4 regions of the Streptomyces sp. NPDC005899 genome follow, and region 1 is predicted to be linked to each of the others. Evidence: riboswitches for the same ligand, from Rfam matches in the RefSeq annotation. Region 1 holds a riboswitch; each other region holds the start of a gene.
What was found. Region 1 has a riboswitch for cyclic di-AMP ahead of ABZ371_RS09905 (M23 family metallopeptidase). Riboswitches for the same ligand answer to the same signal wherever they lie in the genome.
Positions count from the first base shown of each region.

Region 2: another riboswitch for cyclic di-AMP. It lies ahead of ABZ371_RS05630 (transglycosylase family protein); the one in region 1 lies ahead of ABZ371_RS09905 (M23 family metallopeptidase).
Region 3: another riboswitch for cyclic di-AMP. It lies ahead of ABZ371_RS22905 (LysM peptidoglycan-binding domain-containing M23 family metallopeptidase); the one in region 1 lies ahead of ABZ371_RS09905 (M23 family metallopeptidase).
Region 4: another riboswitch for cyclic di-AMP. It lies ahead of ABZ371_RS22065 (transglycosylase SLT domain-containing protein); the one in region 1 lies ahead of ABZ371_RS09905 (M23 family metallopeptidase).

Region 1 covers NZ_JBEXWB010000053.1:4,629-9,564, reverse strand. The annotation lists gene ABZ371_RS09915 (TipAS antibiotic-recognition domain-containing protein) at 56-802, shown strand; gene ABZ371_RS09910 (PP2C family protein-serine/threonine phosphatase) at 941-2,092, shown strand; cyclic di-AMP (ydaO/yuaA leader) riboswitch at 2,325-2,477, shown strand; gene ABZ371_RS09905 (M23 family metallopeptidase) at 2,489-3,505, shown strand; gene ABZ371_RS09900 (PrsW family intramembrane metalloprotease) at 3,614-4,936, opposite strand, start outside.
Region 2 covers NZ_JBEXWB010000024.1:21,648-26,583, forward strand. The annotation lists gene ABZ371_RS05620 (septum formation initiator family protein) at 1-80, opposite strand, end outside; gene eno (phosphopyruvate hydratase) at 181-1,467, opposite strand; gene ABZ371_RS05630 (transglycosylase family protein) at 1,794-2,492, opposite strand; cyclic di-AMP (ydaO/yuaA leader) riboswitch at 2,493-2,661, opposite strand; gene ABZ371_RS05635 (transglycosylase family protein) at 2,952-4,007, opposite strand; gene ABZ371_RS05640 (cytochrome P450) at 4,113-4,936, opposite strand, start outside.
Region 3 covers NZ_JBEXWB010000235.1:66-5,001, reverse strand. The annotation lists gene ABZ371_RS22925 (aspartate aminotransferase family protein) at 1-354, shown strand, start outside; gene ABZ371_RS22920 (XRE family transcriptional regulator) at 568-1,182, shown strand; gene ABZ371_RS22915 (DUF6126 family protein) at 1,240-1,413, shown strand; gene ABZ371_RS22910 (tyrosine-protein phosphatase) at 1,527-2,336, opposite strand; cyclic di-AMP (ydaO/yuaA leader) riboswitch at 2,763-2,923, shown strand; gene ABZ371_RS22905 (LysM peptidoglycan-binding domain-containing M23 family metallopeptidase) at 2,926-3,852, shown strand; gene ABZ371_RS22900 (SGNH/GDSL hydrolase family protein) at 4,049-4,876, shown strand.
Region 4 covers NZ_JBEXWB010000219.1:2,041-6,976, forward strand. The annotation lists gene ABZ371_RS22050 (NAD(P)H-dependent oxidoreductase) at 36-488, shown strand; gene ABZ371_RS22055 (SMI1/KNR4 family protein) at 790-1,383, shown strand; gene ABZ371_RS22060 (hypothetical protein) at 1,505-1,741, opposite strand; cyclic di-AMP (ydaO/yuaA leader) riboswitch at 2,097-2,282, shown strand; gene ABZ371_RS22065 (transglycosylase SLT domain-containing protein) at 2,287-3,186, shown strand; gene ABZ371_RS22070 (hypothetical protein) at 3,410-3,988, shown strand; gene ABZ371_RS22075 (SIS domain-containing protein) at 4,050-4,936, opposite strand, start outside.

The DNA.
Region 1 (4,936 bases):
CGCTCCCCGCGGTGCGCTTGACCTTGACGCCGCGTAAAGATCTAGCGTTTCCGGCATGGAGTGGTCCATCCAGGAAATCGCCAGAAGAGCCAGCACCACGAGCCGCACGCTCCGGCACTACGGAGATCTCGGTCTCCTCACGCCCAGCCGGATCGGGGCCAACGGCTACCGCTACTACGACCAGGACGCCCTCGTCCGGCTGCAGCGTGTCCTGCTGCTCCGGGAGCTCGGGCTCTCGCTGTCCGCCATCAGGGACGTACTGGAGGGGCAGCGGGACACCTCGGCGGCGCTGAGGGCCCATCTGTGCCTGCTGGAGCAGGAGCGGGAGCGCATCGGCCGGCAGATCGCCTCGGTGCGGACCACACTTCACAGGACCGAGGAGGGGAAGGAACTCATGCCCGGAGACGTACTCGACGGCTTCGACCACACGGTGTACGAGGAGGAGGTGACCGGACTTTGGGGCCGGGAGGCGTACGAGCGCGGTGACCGCTGGTGGCGCGGCCTGAGCCCGGCCGAGCGGACCGCCTTCCAGCAGACGCACGACGCGATCGCCCGGGACTACGGGGAGGCCAGGGCGGCGGGCCTCGACGCGGACGGCGAGGTGGCGCAGGACATCGCCCGCCGGCACGTCGAGTGGTTGTCGGTCACCGCCAGGGTCACCCGGTCGTATGTGATCGGCATCGGCGAGATGTATGTCGCCGATCCGCGCTTCGGGAAGAACTACGATCGGTACGGGGACGGCACCGCCGTCTTCGTACGGGATGCACTGACGTCGTACGCGCGGCACCGGCTCCCCGGCTGACCTCCGGGGGCGGGGATCCGGTGCGCTCCTCCCTTCGGCCCATGCCGGGCCGCCGCACGGCGCGGCTCCGGCGGGCCGGGGCGGTGCGCGGTACCGTCCGCAGCCGTGGGCGGACCGGGCAGGAGTGCACAGGTGGGGATGCGGGAGAATCGGCGCGGGGGAGCAGTCGGCACCGCCCGCGCCCGGCGGCTCGTGCGTGTGCTGCCGGGTCTGATGATCGGGATCGGGGTGCTCGTCGACCTCGTGACCCCGGCCGAGGTCACGGCCGTACCGCTGTTCGCGGCGGCCCCTCTGCTCGCGGCTCCGTTCTTCTCGCTCGCCAGCACCGTCCGTACCGGAGCGGCCGCGATCCTGGTGGTCCTCGCCATCCGGCTCTACGACGGCAGGCTCACCGAGGTGGTGCCGCTCAGCGATCTGCTGACCCTGGTCACCGTCTCCGGCCTCGCCCTCGTCACCAACGCCGTCGTCCGCCGCAGCAACGAGCAACTGGCCTCGGCCCGGGTGATCGCGGAGACCGCGATGCGGGCGGTGCTCCCCGCGCCGGACGACCGTATCGGCGGGCTGCTGGTCGCGGCACGCTACGAGGCGGCGCAGGCGGACGAGTTCGTCGGCGGGGACCTGTTCGCCATCGCGGACACGCCGCACGGGGTGCGGCTGGTCGTCGGGGACGTGCGGGGCAAGGGGCTCGATGCCGTGGGGGCGGTGGCCGTGGTGATCGGGGCGTTCCGGGAGGCGGCCGAACAGGAGCTGTCGCTGGAGGGGGTCGCCCAGCGGCTGGAGCGAGCGCTGGCCCGGGAGGGCACGCGGCGCGGCGGGCTCGACTCCATGGAGGGGTTCGTCACCGTTGTGCTCGCCGAGATCCCGGCGGGTTCGGACACCTTGCGGATCGTCAACCGCGGTCATCCCGAGCCGATCCTGCTGCACGCGGACGGGGCGCTCGACGTGCTGGCACCCAGCGTGCCCGCCCTGCCGATCGGCATGGGTCTCGACGCGTCACCGGACCGCTCGGACGAATGGGCCATGCCGGCCGGGGCGACGCTCCTGGCCTTCACGGACGGGCTCTCCGAGGCACGGAACGCGGCCGGGGCCTTCTACGACCCGGCGGACCGGCTGCGGGGCCGGATCTTCCCAGGACCTGAGGAACTGCTCTCCGCACTCACCGACGACGTGCGCCTGCACACCGGTGGCCGGTCGACGGACGACATGGCACTCCTCGCGGTCGGGCGGCCCGCCCGGGGGCAGTCGGAGCGTCGGACCACGGTGAAGATCGTGGGCCGGGGCGACGGGTGACCGCCCGCGACCGTGCGTGAACACCGCGTCGACTTCCATAACGTTTGACGCACCGTCAGAAACTGGCGTTACGTGCGGGACCTGGTCGCTCGCCCGGTTAGGGGTATTTTACCCCGGAACGGGCGGGGTGAGAGTGCGAACGATCAACCGGAACGGCTTGGAATCGAGGGCTGCTGTCTATTAACGTTCGATAACGCAGCGCGGTTGTCCCAGTCGTCGTCAGAGGCGGCGCCGTGCGCGAGCGCCGAATTCCGCAAGGGAACCGGGGAACCACCTACATGGGGTGAATCGGGCACCTGCGTCTCGACAGAGACGAAGGGACCCGTAGGAGACCTTCCTGCTCCGAACCCGTCAGCTAACCCGGTAGGCGATAAGGAAGGAAAGGAGTGCGCCCACGTGGCGTCGAATCAGCCTGCCCCCGAGGCCCCGTCACCCTTCAGGACCGATGCGTTCGGTGGCGAGGAGAGGGTGTGGGAGGAGTGGAATCCCACCGAGGAATCCATCCGCCCCGTACGCGGCAGGCACCGCGTGGCCAAACAGCGAGGTCTCGCCCGTAGCTCCACCGTCCTCGGCGTCGGCGTCATCGCGGCCGTCGGTGCGGGTGGCATGGCCACCGCGCAGAGCAAGCCGCCGGTCTCCATCTCTCTTCCCGATGTCTCATCCCTTCCCGGAGTCGGGGCTTTCATGTCCGGCGACGCCGGGACGGCCGACGAGACCGTCACCGCGGCCGCCCCACTGACCACGGCGGGCATCACCGCGGCCGAGGCCGAACAGGGAACGACCGACGCCGGTGAGGCGCTGCGCGCCCGCATCCTCCAGCAGGCCGAGCAGCAGCAGGCCGGAGCCGATGCCGAGGCCAGGGCCGCGCAGGAGAAGGCGGCCGCCGAGGAGGCCGCGGCCCGGGCGGCGAAGGAGCAGAGCAAGGCGGAGGCCGAAGCCGCGGCCGAGAAGAAGGCGGCGGAGGAGGCGGCGAAGAAGAAGGCGGAGGCCGAGCGCCTCGCGAAACTCGCCGCCAGTTACGCCCTGCCGACGTCCTCCTACACGATCACGTCGACCTACGGCCAGGCCGGTTCGATGTGGTCCTCCGGCCACCACACCGGCCTGGACTTCGCCGCGCCCACCGGCACCCCGGTCAAGGCCGTCCACGGCGGAACGGTGAAGTCGGCCGGCTGGTCGGGGTCGTACGGCTACCGCACGGTCCTCGAGCTCGAGGACGGTACGGAGATCTGGTACTGCCACCAGTCCTCGATGGACGTGACGGCCGGTCAGACGGTCGGCACGGGCGACACCATCGGCCGTGTCGGCGCCACGGGCAACGTGACCGGCCCGCACCTCCACCTGGAGGTCCACACCGCTGACGGGTCGGGCATCGACCCCATGAGCTGGCTGCGCGGCAAGGGCCTGTCGATCTGAGCCCACACGCCGGCGCGCGGCGCGGCGCACCACGGCGGTCCTGACGCACATGGCGTCCGGGCCGCCGTTCCGCGTGTGCGGGGCCTCCGCGCCGTCACGGCGTACCGCCTACCGGTGCGGGGGATGCCGACGGTCGGGCTGCTGCCCGGCCTCCCGGGCATACGGGTTGGGGCCGCTGTAGTGGCGGTGCGGCGCGGGCGGGTGCGGCGGGGCGTAGGGCCGCTGGTGGGGCAGCGGTCCGGGTGGGTACGGCTGGGAGTAGGGCCGCTCGTGGGGGTACGGGCCGGACGAGGGCAACCGGTGGGCGCGTATCCGTCCCGTCGCGTACGCCGCGTACGTGAGGGCGGGGCCCGCGACGTCCCGGCGCTGCCACAGGTGGTGCAGCAACTCCCGCTCCCGTACGGCGAAGTCCGGGCCGGCCCCGTCGTGGCGGGCCCTGCGGCGCAGCATCGCCAGCGAGGTGGCGAACAGCTCGTACTCCGCGACCGCTCGGGCCGCGGCCCTGCCCCGGGCGTGGTCCGGGTGGCCGTTCCAGTGCCTGGCCATGTCGCGGGCCAGGCCACGCGCCCGCATGGAGGCGAGCGCGAGCGGCTCCACGGGGCCGAGCCAGCCCGCCGCCGCGTAGACGGGCAGCTCCCCGGCGAGCGTCCGCAGCTCCCGCTGGCGCGACCAGACGGCCAGCCACGTCACCAGCCCGAACGCCGGGACCATGAAGACCCCGTAGACCACGTAGAAGCCGTACGTGCCGAAGGCGGACGAGCCGTTCCACAGGGCGTGCATGCCCATGGCGAGGAGGAGCCCGGCCGGCGGCAGGACGACCCGGCGCACCGGGTGACGCCTGCCGCCGAGCGCGGCGACACCGAAGCCGATGCCGGTGAGCACCGTGAACAGGGGATGCGCGAAGGGCGACATCACCACGCGCACGAAGAAGGTCCCGGCCGTCACGGAGGCGAAACCCGTGGTCCCCAACTGCTGGTCCTCACCGAAGGCGTTGCCCAGGTAGAGGATGTTCTCCGTGAAGGCGAAACCGGTCGCGGTGAAACCGGCGACCACGATGCCGTCGACGACACCGCCGAACTCCCGTCTGCGGAAGAGGAAGATCAGCAGGACGGCCGCCGCCTTGGCGCTCTCCTCGACGACCGGAGCGATCACCGTGGCGCCGAGGGTGTCGGCGCTCGCCGGATCCGCGGTGGCCGTCGCTATCCAGCGCGTCGCGAAGGTGTTCGCGGTGATGGCGACGAGGGCCGCCGCGCAGGCACCCCACGCGAAGGCGAACAGCAGATTGCGCCAGGGGCCGGGTTCCACCCGGTCCAGCCAGCGGAAGGCCGCCATGAGCAGCGGCACGGGCAGCACGGCCAGCCCCAGCCCCACCAGCAGGCCCCGCGTGCCGGTCTGTTCGCGCACCAGGGCCAGGAGGACCAGACCGCAGAG
Region 2 (4,936 bases), on a different contig from region 1:
TAGACACGGGCCGCGGTCTGCTCGCCGAGCAGCCGCAGCCTGGTCGTGGTGGAGAACCGGTCGCGGTCCTTCCCGGCCATCTCTCACGCCTCCCCGTTACGCACGTCCGTCCCCGCACACGGTACGGGACCGAGTGCGGGGACGGACGGAGGCTGTGCGCCGAGCTCCTGCCGGGGGCTGTCAGCCCTCGAAGCGGAAGCGCGGGAACGCGGAGCGACCGGCGTACACCGCGGCGTCGTCGAGGATCTCCTCGATGCGCAGCAGCTGGTTGTACTTGGCGACACGGTCCGAGCGGGCCGGTGCGCCGGTCTTGATCTGGCCGCAGTTCACCGCGACGGCGAGGTCGGCGATGGTGACGTCCTCGGTCTCACCGGAGCGGTGGGACATCATGCACTTGAAGCCGTTGCGCTGCGCGAGCTCGACGGCGTCCAGCGTCTCGGTGAGCGAACCGATCTGGTTGACCTTCACGAGCAGCGCGTTGGCCGAGCCCTCCTCGATGCCGCGGGCCAGGCGCTCGGGGTTGGTGACGAAGAGGTCGTCGCCGACGATCTGCACCTTGGAGCCGAGCTTGTCGGTGATGACCTTCCAGCCGGCCCAGTCGTCCTCGTACAGCGGGTCCTCGATGGAGACCAGGGGGTACGCGGAGACGAGCTCCTCGTAGTACTCGGTCATCTCGGCGGCCGAGCGGGACTTGCCCTCGAACTCGTAGACGCCGTCCTTGTAGAACTCGGACGCGGCGACGTCCAGCGCGAGCGCGACGTCGCGGCCGGGGACGTAACCGGCCTCCTTGACGGCCTCGAGGATGAGGTCGAGGGCTGCGCGGTTGGACTCGAGGTTCGGCGCGAAGCCGCCCTCGTCACCGAGACCGGTGGACAGGCCCTTGGTCTTCAGGACCTTCTTCAGCGTGTGGTAGATCTCCGCACCCCAGCGCAGGGCCTCGGAGAAGGACTCGGCGCCGATCGGCGCGATCATGAACTCCTGGATGTCCACGTTGGAGTCGGCGTGCGAGCCGCCGTTCAGGATGTTCATCATCGGAACGGGCAGCAGGTGCGCGTTCGGGCCACCGAGGTAGCGGAAGAGCGGGAGGTCGGATGCCTCGGAAGCCGCGTGGGCCACGGCGAGCGAGACGCCGAGGATGGCGTTGGCGCCGAGCGAGCCCTTGTTCTCCGTGGCGTCCAGGTCGAACATCGCCTGGTCGATGAGGCGCTGCTCGGTGGCGTCGTACCCGACGAGCTCCGGGCCGATCTGCTCGATCACGGCGAGGACGGCCTTCTCGACGCCCTTGCCGTGGTAGCGGTTGGGGTCACCGTCGCGAAGCTCGATGGCTTCGAACGCGCCGGTGGAGGCGCCGGACGGAACAGCAGCACGTCCCGTGCTGCCGTCGTCGAGGCCGACCTCGACCTCGACCGTGGGGTTGCCCCGGGAGTCGAGGATTTCCCTGGCTACGACGACGTCGATGGACGGCACGAGGCATCTCCTTCTGGGATATGACACTGGATGTGCAGGGTCACTGTGGCCTTGCGACACGAGCCTAACCGGCCCGGCCCGCTCCGTCGGCCGACCGCCCGTCCCCTGGGACGAAAAAGGACCCAAGAGCCTGCATTCCGGGCGAATCTCCAGAAATTTACTGGCCAGTAACTACAAAGGTTGAACGCTCACCGGCATCGCCGGCCCTCCGCGGACCCGTGGACGCGCCCCGGCCCGGCGCACACGGGGGGTGTGAGCGCGCCGGGCCGGGGAGCACTTCGGGTGCCGACGGGCACCCTCGTCCCGGAGGGAGGAGAGCTCCGGGACTACTTCAGGTGGAGCTGCTGACCCGGGAAGATCAGGTCGGCCTTCTGGACGATGTCGTCGTTCAGCGTGAACAGCTTGTGCCAGCCGCCCTTGACGTTCTCCGCAGCGGCGATCTTGCTGAGGGTGTCGCCGGTCTTCACCTTGTACTCGCCGTCACCCTTCGCGACCTTGCCGCCGGTCGGGGTGGTGACGGTCTTCTCGGCCTCGGGGGCCGTGCGCTTCTCGCTGCGCGTGGTGGGCTGCTCGGCCTTGCGCTCCGGCGCGGCCTGCGGGGCCGTGTCGCCGTTCTTCGCGGAGCCGGTGTCGACACCCGGGTCCACGCCGTCGTTCGTCAGACCGCCGGCTCCCGCGCAGGCCCAGGCACCCGGGCCCTGCATGGCGAGAAGCTTCTCGGCGGTGGCTATCTGCTGGCTCTTGGTGGCCAGGTCGGCCCGGGAGGCGTACTGCGTACCGCCGGCGGCCGCCCAGCTGGACGCCGAGAACTGCAGGCCGCCGTAGTAGCCGTTGCCGGTGTTGATGGACCAGTTGCCACCGGACTCGCACTGCGCGACGGCGTCCCACGTGGAGACGGAGGCGGCGGAGGCGCCCGTCGCACCCATCAGCGGGACGGCGACGGCGGCGCCGGCGACTGTGGCCAGGGTGGCGACACGGACGGCCTTGGACGAGCGGCGGTGCTTGGCCTTGCTGGAAAGCAGCATGGTTCTCCTCACCGACGCCTACGAGGTGAGCTGTCGGGTTCGGGCTGTGAGTCGCCCGGTCGCCCGCTGTGGCAGGCGACTTCACCCCAAGCCGGTCCTGACCGTCTCTCGACGGCCGGGCACGGCACTTACCTGGGTCCCCCGCTCCTGCCTACGGCGCTTTACGCGTCTGTCCCCTTCGGCCGACGGCAGGATTCGGCGTGACGGTCGAAGGTGCCCGCGGTGCGAGCGGTTACGACCGTAAACACAGGCAACCCCGACATTCAAAGATGGACATAACGGGTTATCAGCGCGAACCGCCCTCGCAAGGTCAATCGTTTCCGCAGGTCGGAGGCGATCTGAGCCGAGCGGGCGGCCGTGGTGCGCCAGTTGAAGCAAAGAGACCCATGTCTCACTTACGCATAAGTGGACATAGGCCTCTGAACTACCCCCGTTTTCGGGGTGTTTTCCCGTTTTCGATCAGTCGCCGGCGGGGGACCCCGCGCCGGTCTCCGCCCCGGTCTTCGCGCTTGCCTCCGTGTCCGCGGTGGCGGAGTCCGCCGCCTCGTGGACCCCGAGGTCGAGATCCTGGCCCGGGAGGATGAGGTCGGGGTCGGAGCCCAGCTCGTCCTTGTTGGCCTCGTAGAGAGCGGGCCAGCCGCCGGGCAGCTCCTGCGCGTCGGCGATCGCCCAGAGGTTGTCGCCCTCGCGGACGGTGTACGTGCCACCGAGGCCCGCCGCCGCGCCCTTGCGCGCCTCGGCGTCACCGCGCGAGGCGTGCCGGCCGGACTCGCGGTCGCTCTCCGCACCCGTCCCGGCGCTCGCCTCGGGAGCCGGGGTGCCGCGGTGCTTGCCGCCCGTCACATCCTCGCCCCGTGCGGCTCCGGCGTCGGCGGAGGCGTCGGGCGAGGGGGTGGCGGAGGGGGACGACGCAGGAGAGCCGGCACTGCCGGACGCCTCGGCACCCGCGGCCTTGCCGCCCTCGGCACCCTCTCCGTCCCGCTCCCCCGCGCCGGCGTCACCCTTCGCGCCCGATGCGCCCGACCTGTCCGCCTTGCCGGTCCCGTCCGATGCCGCCGGCACGGACGTGTCCGAGGGACTCGCGGAGTCCGCCGGTGCGGCGCTCGGGTCACCGCCCGGGTCGACGCCCGGCAGCGAGTCGTCCATCGCCAGACCGGAGATCACCGCACAGCTGGGCCACGCCTGCGGCCCCTTGGCGTCCAGCATCTTCTCGGCGACCGCGATCTGCTGCGAGCGGCTGGCGAGGTCGGCCCGCGCCGCGTACGCCGTGCCGCCGTAGGCCGACCAGGTGTCCTGCGAGAACTGCAGGCCGCCGTAGTAGCCGTTGCCGAGGTCGGCGCTCCACATGCCACCGCTCTCGCACTCGGCGACCCGGTCCCAGGTCGACGCCTCGGCGGCGTGCGCACCTGCCGCACCGAGCAGCGGGATGGCGATGGCCGATCCCGTCACGCCCGCGGCGACGACGATGGCGGGTGCCTGACGAGGGCGACGGTGTCTGCCGTTCGCGGAGCCCATGGGATTGCCTTCCGTGTGACTGACATGTGACGGGTGAGTCGAACGGTGAACCTAGCCGCACTCGAACGTGTGTCACAAGTCGATGCAGGGGAGATCACGTGAAAGTCACGGAGTTGACAGACTGTCACCTTCGGTGCCCTTTTGTCCGGGATCGAACTCCACGGGCAGAGTGCGCAGTCCGCGCATGATGAGCCCGCCGCGCCACCGCACGTCGTCGGCTTCCGGAGCGAGCCGCAGGTCAGGAAGTCGCCTCAGCAGGGTGGCCAGCGCCGTCCGCCCCTCCAGACGGGCCAGCGGCGCTCCCAGGCAGTAGTGGATCCCGTGGCCGTACCCGAGGTGCTGATTGTCACTCCGCGCGAGGTCCAGGACGTCCGCGTCCCGGAAGCGCTCCGGGTCGCGGTCCGCGGCCGCCAGCACCACGAGGACAGGGTCCCCGACCCCGATGTCCTGCCCTCCGAGGGTCACGGGCTCGGTCGCGTACCGCCAGGTGGCCAGCTCCACCGGACCGTCGTACCGCAGCAGTTCCTCGATGCCGGTGGCCAGCAGCCCCTCCTCGCCCGCGGCGAGGGAGCGCTGCAGCCGTCCGCGCTGCTCCGGATCGCGCAACAGGGCGTAGGTGCCGTTGCCGATCAGATTCACGGTCGTCTCGAAACCGGCGAAGAGGAGGATGAACGCCATCGCCGCGGCCTCGTTCTCGGTGAGGTGCTCACCGTGGTCGCTCGCCCGGATGAGCCCCGAGATCAGGTCGTCACCGGGATCCTCCCTCTTGCGGTGGATGAGTTCGGCGAGGTATCCGCGCATCTTCTTGACCGACCTGGCGACCCCGCCGCGCGGACCGCCACCGTGACGGATCATCATGCCCGCCCAGTCGCGGAAGTCGTCCTGGTCCTCCGGCGGCACTCCCAGCAGGTCGCAGATCGCGTAGATGG
Region 3 (4,936 bases), on a different contig from region 1:
GGCCGCTACGAGCTGCTGCACGAGGTGCGGGGGCGCGGCCTGATGATCGGCATCGAGTTCGGCCGGCCGTCGTCGCTGAAACTCCGCAGCCGCTGGACGATGCTGCAGGCGGCCCGCAAGGGACTCTTCGCCCAGATGGTCGTCGTGCCGCTGCTGCAGAAGCACCGGATCCTCACCCAGGTCTCCGGGGACCACCTGGAGGTGATCAAACTGATCCCGCCGCTGGTCATCGGGGAACCCGAGGTGGACCGCTTCGTCACCGCCTTCACGGCCGTCATGGACGACGCGCACAACGGTGGCGGACTGATGTGGGACTTCGGGCGGACGTTGGTGAAGCAGGCGGTCAGTGGCTGACGGGCCCCCGCGCCCGCTCCGCGCCACCGCTGAGTGGTCCTGGTCCCTCGGAGTGCGCCGGCCCGTGCCCCCGTCCTGAGCCGGTGGGCGGTGGCGGGCGGTGGTGGGTGCCGGTCCGGTGGTGGGTCCGGTGCGGTCCGTGGCTCCGGCGCCGCGTTTTGCCTCGTAGGTAAGAAAGTTGCCTGTGAGGAAAGACGCTGGCTCAATGGAGGCATGAACCCTCCAGAGGCAGGACCGCACACAGAGCTGCCGGGTATCGCGCCCCGCCTGCGTGACCTGCGCCGCAACCGGGGCCTCACCCTGGAGGGCGCCGCCCGGCGGGCCGGGCTCTCCCCGGCCCACCTGTCCCGGCTGGAGACCGGCAACCGCCAGCCTTCGCTGCCCATGCTGCTCGGCCTCGCCAGAATCTACGGTACGACGGTCTCCGAGCTGCTCGGTGAGATGCCGCCCGAACGTGACGCGATCGTCCGGGGCGGACCGCTCGGGGGAGCGGGCGCCGAGGCCGACGGCTGGCTGTACCGCCAGGCGGGCGGCTCCGGCCGCGCCATGCAGGCGCTGCGGGTCCACGTGCCGTACGGCACCCAGGGCGACCTGGTCCGCGTCCATCCCGGCGAGGAGTGGCTGTACGCCCTGGACGGCCGGCTGAGGGTCGTGCTCGGCGAGACCGTGCACGACCTCGGGCCCGGCGACAGCGCGCACTTCGACTCGCTCACGCCGCACCGGATCGCGGCACTCGCCCGCGGGGGTGCCCAGCTCCTCTTCGTCCACACGCTGCTGCAGAGCCCCACCGCCGAACTGTGCCTGGGCGGCGGACCCCAGCGCTTCTGACCTCCGACGGGCCCCGCCCGGAAGCCCCCGGCCACGTGGCCGCAAGGAAGGAACCCCATGTCCGACTCGGAGCACTACGACCCACTGACGCCGCGCCGGCCGCAGGGGCAGGACACCCAGGAGCGCAAGATGCCCCGGGGCGTCATCATCCGGCTGTTCGCCTACCTGGTGGCCGGGCACGTCGTCGCCGCGTTCCTCTTCCTCCTGTTCACCGTGGCGGGCAAGGGCTGACCGGGCCGGCCCCGACCGGCCGCCGCCTGAGCGCGAGCACAGGCGGACGACGGGCGGATCGGGGCTCGGCGCCGACAGGGTGCGCGGTGCGGACCGGGGGAGCGATGTGTTCCCTACGCGTCCTCGAGGAGCCGTTCACGCAGCCTCTCGCGGGTCTCCGCGGACAGCTTCAGGCCCTCCTGGAGGTAGCGGTCCGTGCTGCCCCAGGTCTCCCGGATCGTGGTGAAGGCGGCGGCGAGGTACTCCGGGTGCGCGCCGAACAGCGGATTCAGAAGCTCCAGCACCTCCTGCGACATCCCCACGGACGAGGTGTCGCTGCGCTTGATGCGGTAGCGGCGGTGCGCGTCGTTGGACTTGAGGTAGTCCGCCTCGATGGCTTCCTCCTCCACACCGACGGCCAGCAGCGAGACGGCGATCGACAGCCCGGCCCGGTCCTTGCCGGCGGCGCAGTGCATGAGCGCTGGCACGCTGTCCCGTGCCAGTGCGTGCAGCACGCGGCTGTGCTCGGCGGTGCGGTCCGTGATGATGGCCCGGTACGAGGCGATCATGCGCGCCGTGCCCTTGCCGTCGGCGAGGATCGAGCGCAGCTGCTGGATGTCCCCGTCCCGCACCAGGCGCCAGAACTCGGCGCCGTCGGCCGGGTCGGAGAGCGGAATGCTGACATTCCGGACGCCCGGCAACTCCACATCGTCTCCGTCGAGCTTGCGGTCGGCGGCGTTGCGGAAGTCGAACACCGTGTGCAGGCCGAGGCCGGCGAGGAACGCGGCGTCCGCCTCGGTGGCGTGTGCCAGGTGACCGCTGCGGTAGAGGCGCCCGAGGCGCACCCTCCGGCCGTCGACGGTCGGCAGACCGCCCACGTCGCGGAAGTTGCGGACACCCGTGAGTTCGATGTCCGTCGGCGGAACCTCTGGCAGCTGCGTCACAAGGACTCCTGAAGTGTCTGGCGCCGGCGCCGCTCGCCGGCGAAGGGCACGCTCGCGACGATACGACATGGGTGCATCCAGCAACTTGGTGACCTCGGCCCGCGCACGGCCTCCCGGTCCGGAGCGTCTGAAGGCCGCGTGCGACATGTCCGTATTGGTGCTTTTAGTAGAACATGCCGTTCTTATGCGGGAGATGGGTGGCCCCAGGTGACCGGGATCATATCCGTGACGGTGTGTGGCGGAACTGCGGACGGGTATTCCCGATGCCGCGCGGAAAGCCAAGATCGGTAATCCACGGAGTGTGACCGGAATTCGGAAGCGGAAATGAAGCGCTCATTCCGGTCGGCGGGAGACGGCTTGTTCCCCACGTCCCGACTCGCTTACGGTCACCGTCAATCCGGACGGAACGCCTAATCCTGCCGCCGCCCGGAATCCGCACCGACTCACGTGTGGCAGGAGCGGGGGAACCAGGTAAGCCGCCGACCGGAGGGATCCGGGACGGCTCGGGGTCAAGTCGCGTCCACCGCGGCCGGGCATCTCCAGTCCGCACCCGACAGCTCACCTCGCAGGCGCCGGAGAGGAAAGCACCATGCCCGCAAAGGGTAAGCACCGCCGTACGAAGACCGGGCCGATCTCGCGTGGCGTCATCGCCGCGGGGGCCGGCGGCGCCGTCCTCGCCCTTCCGCTGATCGGCGCCACGGGCGCCAACGCGGCGGAGCAGGCCGCCCCGGCCGTCAAGCCGGCAGCCGCGGCGGCCCAGGCCGCCCCGACCGCGTCGGTGGCGAAGAAGCAGAGCGCCCCCACGACCTACTCCGTGGTCTCCGGTGACTACCTGTCGAAGATCGCGGCCGAGCAGAAGGTCGAGGGCGGCTGGCAGAAGCTGTACAAGGACAACCGCGAGGTCGTCGGCGACAACCCGAGCCTGATCCTCCCGGGCATGAAGCTGATCCTCGGCGCCAAGGCGTCGGCCCCCGCCGAGAAGGCCGCGCCCGCGAAGCCGGCTCCGTCCGAGCCCGCCCCGAAGGCCGCGGCGCCCAAGGCCGCCGCCCCGGCGGAGAAGACCGCCGACGCCACCGCCGCCTCCGCGGCGACGGACGAGAGCAACGGCTCCGGCTACACCACCCCGGTGGCGGGCGCCGGCGTCACCACCCAGTACCACGCCGCCGGTTCCAGCTGGTCCAGCGGTTACCACACCGGCTCCGACTTCCAGGCGGCCTCCGGCACGAGCGTCCGGTCCATCGGCCCCGGCACCGTGGTCTCGGCCGGCTGGAGCGGTGCGTACGGCAACGAGATCGTCATCCAGCACAGCGACGGCATGTACTCCCAGTACGCCCACCTGTCCTCGCTCGAGGTCTCGGCCGGCCAGACCGTCACCGGCGGCCAGCAGATCGGCCTCTCCGGTTCCACCGGCAACTCCACCGGCCCGCACCTCCACTTCGAGGTCCGCACCGGCCCGGGCTACGGCTCGGACGTCGACCCGATCGCCTACCTGCGCTCGCACGGCGTCTCCATCTGACGCAGCCGCGAGGCGTGGCGGCCGTGTCGGGCAGTGGTCCGGCAGAACGGCAGGGAAGAGGGGCGGTGCGCGGCGGCGCACCGCCCCTCTTCTTATTCCGGCTTTACCAAAATCTGACCGGGTGGTCTATCTCACCACCCGTCAACCCCGTATTACGGTCGCGTAGGTCACATTCGAGGGTGCAGGATATTCCCTTGTGGCAGACGATTCGAGAAACACACAACGAGGCATCATCGGGTCGTACGCAGCGATTGGCGACAGCTTCACCGAGGGCGTCGGAGACCCCGGCCCCGACGGGAGACTGGTCGGCTGGGCGGACCGTTTCGCCGTCCTCCTCGCGGACCAGCTCCCGGTACCCGACGCGGCGGCCGGACCGGTGGACGACCCGCACGGGCATTTCCGATACGCCAATCTCGCCGTACGCGGGCGCCTCCTCGACCAGATAGTCGCGGAGCAGGTGCCGCGCGCCAAGGAACTGGCCCCCGACCTGGTCAGCTTCTGCGCGGGCGGCAACGACATCATCCGGCCGGGCTCCGACCCGGACGACGTGGCCGAACGCTTCGAGCGCGCGGTCGCGGACCTCACGCGGGCGGTCGGCACCGTGATGGTCACCACCGGCTTCGACACCCGTGGCATCCCGGTGCTGCGGCACCTGCGCGGCAAGATCGCCACGTACACCGCCCACGTCCGCTCCATCGCCGACCGCTACGACTGCCCGGTCCTGGACCTGTGGTCCCTGCGGTCCGTCCAGGACAGGCGTGCCTGGGACACCGACCGGCTGCACCTCTCGGCCGAGGGACACACCCGGGTCGCACTGCGTGCCGCCCAGGTCCTGGGCATCGAGGTGCCGGCCGACCCCGACCAGGTGTGGCCCCCGCAGGTGCAGCGCGGGACGCTCGAAGTGCGGCGTGACGACATCCTCTGGGCACGTGAGTACCTCGTCCCCTGGATCGGGCGCCGGATCCGCGGCGAGTCGTCCGGCGACCACGTCGCGGCCAAGCGGCCCGACCTGCTGCCGCTCTGAGAGGCCCCGCCCGGCGAAAGCCCTCCGCCGGCACGCTACGGCGTGACCACGGGGAGGCCG
Region 4 (4,936 bases), on a different contig from region 1:
GCGGTCCGGGGGCGGGGACGGCAGGGTGCGGAGGTGTGCCCACCCTGCTGATCGTCCATCACACCCCCTCGCCCAACTGCCAGGCGCTGCTCGAAGCCGTCGTCGCCGGCGCGACGACGGACGGGATCGAAGGCGTGCGCGTCGTCCGGCGAGCCGCGCTCTCGGCGACGGCGTCCGACGTACTCGACGCCGACGGAATCCTGCTCGGCACCCCGGCGAACCTCGGTTACATGTCCGGTGCCCTCAAGCACTTCTTCGACCAGGTCTACTACCCGTGCCTGGACGAGACGCGCGGGCGGCCCTTCGGCTACTACGTGCACGGGGGAAACGACGTCACCGGTGCCGTGCGGGGCGTCGAGTCGATCACCACGGGCCTGGGATGGCGCCGTGCGGCCGATGTCGTGACCGTCACCGGCGAGCCGGGAAAGGCGGACGTCGAGGCCTGCTGGGAGCTGGGGGCGACGGTCGCCGCCGGCCTGATGGACTGACGGTGTGCCTCCGGCGGCGCCCCCTGACGGCGCGGGCCGGGGGTTCGCGCGGTGGCCCGCCCCACCGCCTCGGCGCGCGGCCCGGCCGGTGCTCCCGCCGCCCGCCCTCGCGGCGGTGTGATGCATGGGACCTGCGTATCGCTGGATTCTGTGGGAGGAGCGGGTCCTCCCGTGGACAGGCGGGAGTCGCCAGGTGCGGGTACGGGGCATGAGCGGCTGGATTCCGCGGACCCGGCGGATCGGGCGGAGCGCGGGACGAGGGCGGCCGGCGTTACCGGGGCCCATCGAGGCCCTCGGGCCCTTGCTGCCGACCACGTACGGAATCGACGAGCAGGTCGACTGGGCGGTGGCCGAAGCCCGCTGGGGTGCCCGCTTCCCGGCGGACTACAAGGCCTTCATGCGGGCCTACGGGGAGGGCTCGGTGGACGACGCGATCGTCGTCCACCGCCCGCTGCCCGTGGACGCCGGGGAGGGGGAACGGACGCCCGACGCCATGGCCGAGCGGACCGTCGCCGTACGGCAGGTGTGGAGGGCGGAGGCCGACGAGGTGTGGGCCGATCCCGCCGGCCCGGACCTGCTGCTCGACCCCGGTTCCCTGCTCGCCTGGGGGGCTACCGCCGAGGCCGCCGTCCTGTGCTGGCTGACGATGGACGAGGACCCCGACCGCTGGCCCGTGGTGGTCTGCGGAGACCGCTCCGCGCCCGCTTTCGCGCTGTACCGCTTCGGGATGGCCGAGTTCCTGCGCAGACTGCTGACCGGCGGCTTCGACATGTCACCGGTGACCGTGGACGGCACGGCGCGGACGCGCCCCCACACGTTCGTCAGCCGGGCCGTGCAGCGGGCCCGCCGTGGAGCCGGCCTCGACCCCTGGACGGGTGCGCCGATGGCCGGCTGAGCCGAAGCCACGGCAGGGCCGGGACCGTCGGGGCCAACCCCCGACGTGCCACCGGCCCGAGCCGGCCACCGGGTCATGACGTGCTCACGGGGCCCCGGCTCCGGCGGCCGGGGCCCCGGGCTCAATGACGCCTCCAGGTGAGCTTGCCGCCGCCCACCCACCGCACGACGGCCGGGTCGTCGAGGTCGTGGACGGTGATACCGGCGGCCGAAGCGGCGAGCAGCACGTCCGTCATCGAGGCCGCCCCGCCGACGACCTCGCCGTCGATCTCGACGATGCGGAAGGGCGGGTCCCCGGGCTGGACGGGCAGGACGGTGATCCGTGGCTTCGAGAGGTCGGGGTTCACGCTTTCGGTCATACGGAGACGCGTTCCACGCGACGACCCTCGGTATGCCCACACTTGAGGCAACTGAGTCGTATGCCCGATTTAGGTTCTTTCTTGAGTTAATACCTTAATTTCCATACGGGTGTTGTCGAGGGCCTCGCTGTCGCCGCGCGGCGCAAATCGCCCTTATCGGGCGCCGTGACCAGCGTCACCCCACGCGTCCGGGACGCTGTCACGCCCCACCCGGTTCCCTTGCGCCCCAGAGAAGTTGAGAGTGGCGTGTGGGGTCGGTTACATGAATGCGCATGAATTGATCTTGCCTGTGAATTGTGATCACGAATTCGGGGCTTGTTCCTTTCGGCATTTCTCGCCTACGGTCACCATCACTCCGGATGGAACGCCGAATCCTGCCGCCGTCCGGGAACCCGACCACATCTCGTACGGCAGGAGCGGGGGACCCAGGTAAGCGCCGATCCGGTATCCGGAACGGCTCGGGGTGAAGTCGCATTCGCATGCGGCCGGGCATCTCCAGCCCGAACCCGACAGCTCACTTCGCAGGCGACGGAGAGGAATTCAGCATGCCCGCAAAGTCCAAGCACCGTCGTTCCAGGGCCAGTTCGCTCACCCGCGGCATCATCGCCGTGAGCACGGGTGGGGCCGCCCTCGCCCTCCCCGTGATCGGCGCGACCGGAGCGTCCGCCGCACCGGCGCACCCGGTGGCCGTGGAAAAGGCGACGACGTCGACTTCCGTGTCCGGCAAGGAAATTGCCGCACACAAGTCCGCACCCGTCACCTATTCCGTGATCTTGGGTGATTCCCTTTCCAAGATCGCCCGTGACCATTCCGTGAGCGGTGGCTGGCAGGAGCTGTACAACGGCAACCGAAAGGCTGTCGGCGGTAACCCGGACCTGATTCACCCCGGCCTGAAGCTGACCATCGGCGCCAAGTCCTCCGGTAATGCGGCGGACGCCGCGGGTAAGGACGGGAAGAAGGCCGGAAACGCGGCCGAGGCCGATTCCGCCACCTCCGCCTCCCCGGACGGCGCCGAGCGGAGCACCGACCGCGCGGACCGCTCCGAGCGGACCACGGAGCTCGCCGCGCAGGGTGCGCCGGCCGCCGTCGCCACCGAGGCCGTAGCCGCCGAACCGGTCGCGTACACGAACGACCTCGACGGCTGGATCAAGGAGTCGCTGGCCGTCATGGCCGAGCACGGCATCCCCGGCACCTACGAGGGCATCCACCGCAACATCATGCGCGAGTCCTCGGGCAACCCGCTGGCCATCAACAACTGGGACATCAACGCGATCAACGGAGTCCCCTCCAAGGGGCTGCTCCAGGTCATCGACCCCACGTTCCAGGCCTACCACGTGCCCGGTACGTCGATGGACAGCTACGACCCGGTCGCCAACATCACGGCAGCGTGCAACTACGCGGCCGACCGGTACGGCTCGATCGACAACGTGTTCGGTGCCTACTGAGCAGTGACCGCGTGACAGCGGACCACCGCGTCTGACGGGTGGTGCGGGTTCTGACGGGCCCGCACCACCCGTCTTCGCGTGCGCGGGACGACGGGAAGGCTGTGCACGCCGCCCGGAGCGGACGTCGGCCGCAGTGCCCGCACGGGGTGCGGGCGTACGTGTCCTGGGCCCCCGGCTCCCGGGCGACTGGTCACGTACAGGTTCGTCGTCCATACTGCCCGCCGTGGAGCAGCGCATAGATTCCAACACGAAGCCAGCGTTCGCCGCGGGCACGGACCCGGCGTACATCCCCGGCCTGACGGCCCCTGCCCCCGCGCGGACGGAGGAGGAAGCGGAGAAGGCGCCCGAGGGAGCCGACGTGCCCGCCGGGTCGCGGAGCCCGGCTGACGCCGCGGCTGCCGGTGACGAGGCGCGGGAGTCCACCGAGAGGGCCGCGGCGGACGACCCGGCGGATCGGGAGGACGCCGACGGCTCTGCGGCAGGGCGCGACGCGGACCCCGCAGAGGCGGAGCCCGCGGCGGAAGGGCCCGTCTTCGAGGTCAGTGACCGGCGCGGGTCCATCCGGGTCGACCGGGACGGTGTCCGGTTCACGCTGGACGACCAGGAGGCGGAGTTCGACTGGTCCGAGATCGGCGCTGTCGAGGTCAAGACCGCCCGCTTCGGGCGCCGGTTCACCGTCACCGTCCACCTGTCGAGCCGCCGGTGGTTCAACGCGGAGGTCGAGGCGGCGGCCCGGAGCAGCCTCGCGCAGTGGACCGCGGACCTCGACGCGGCGCTCGACGCCCACTTCGACGAGGCCTGACCCGGTCGCGTGACGCGGGTGCCGGGCCCCGCCCGCCCGGCACCCGCGTCCGTACGTGAAGTCAGGCGCCGGCCGCTCCACCGAGGACCACCGACCGGGTCAGGTGGCGGGGCCGGTCCGGATCGAGGCCCTGGGCGAGTGCCCGGGCGATCGCGAGCCGCTGCACCCTGACCAGATCCGCCAGCGGGTCCAGGCCGCTCTCCACCCAGCGGGCACCGGTCGCCCGCACCTGCTCGGCCAAGCCCCGCGGTGCGGTGCCGAACATCCAGGTGGCCGTCCCGGCCGTGGCGATACTGATGGGGCCGTGGCGGTACTCCATCGCCGGATACGACTCCGTCCAGGACAGCGACGCCTCCTTCATCTTGAGCGCCGCCTCGTTGGCCAGCCCCACCGTCCACCCCCGGCCCAGGAAGCTGAACTGGGTGCACGCCGCCAGTCCTTCGGGCAGCGGCTCGGCCAGCGCGGTCTCCGCGTCCCGCACGGCCTCCTCGCGGTGCAGCCCGAGGTGGGCCCGGAAGAGGGTCAGGGCCGTCGTGGCGAACCGGGTCTGCACGACCGACCGTTCGTCGGCGAAGTCGAGCACGACCACCTCGTCGGCGGCCTGCACGACCGGGGCGGCGGGGTCGGCCGTCACCGCCAGGGTGGCCGTGGTCCCGCGCAGCCGGAGCAGCAGGTCGAGCACCTCCGTCGTCGTCCCCGAGCGGGTCAGGGCCACGACCCGGTCGTACCGGCGGCCGAAGGGGAACTCCGAGGCGGCGAACGCGTCGGACTCGCCCTGGCCGGACTCCTCGCGGAGCGAGGCGTAGGCCTGGGCCATGTAGTAGGAGGTGCCGCAGCCGACCACGGCGATGCGCTCACCCGTCGTGGGAAGGGCCGCGGCGCGGTCGACGGCGACCCGGGCCGCGCGGCGCCAGCACTCGGGCTGGCCGGCCGTCTCGGTCTCGACAT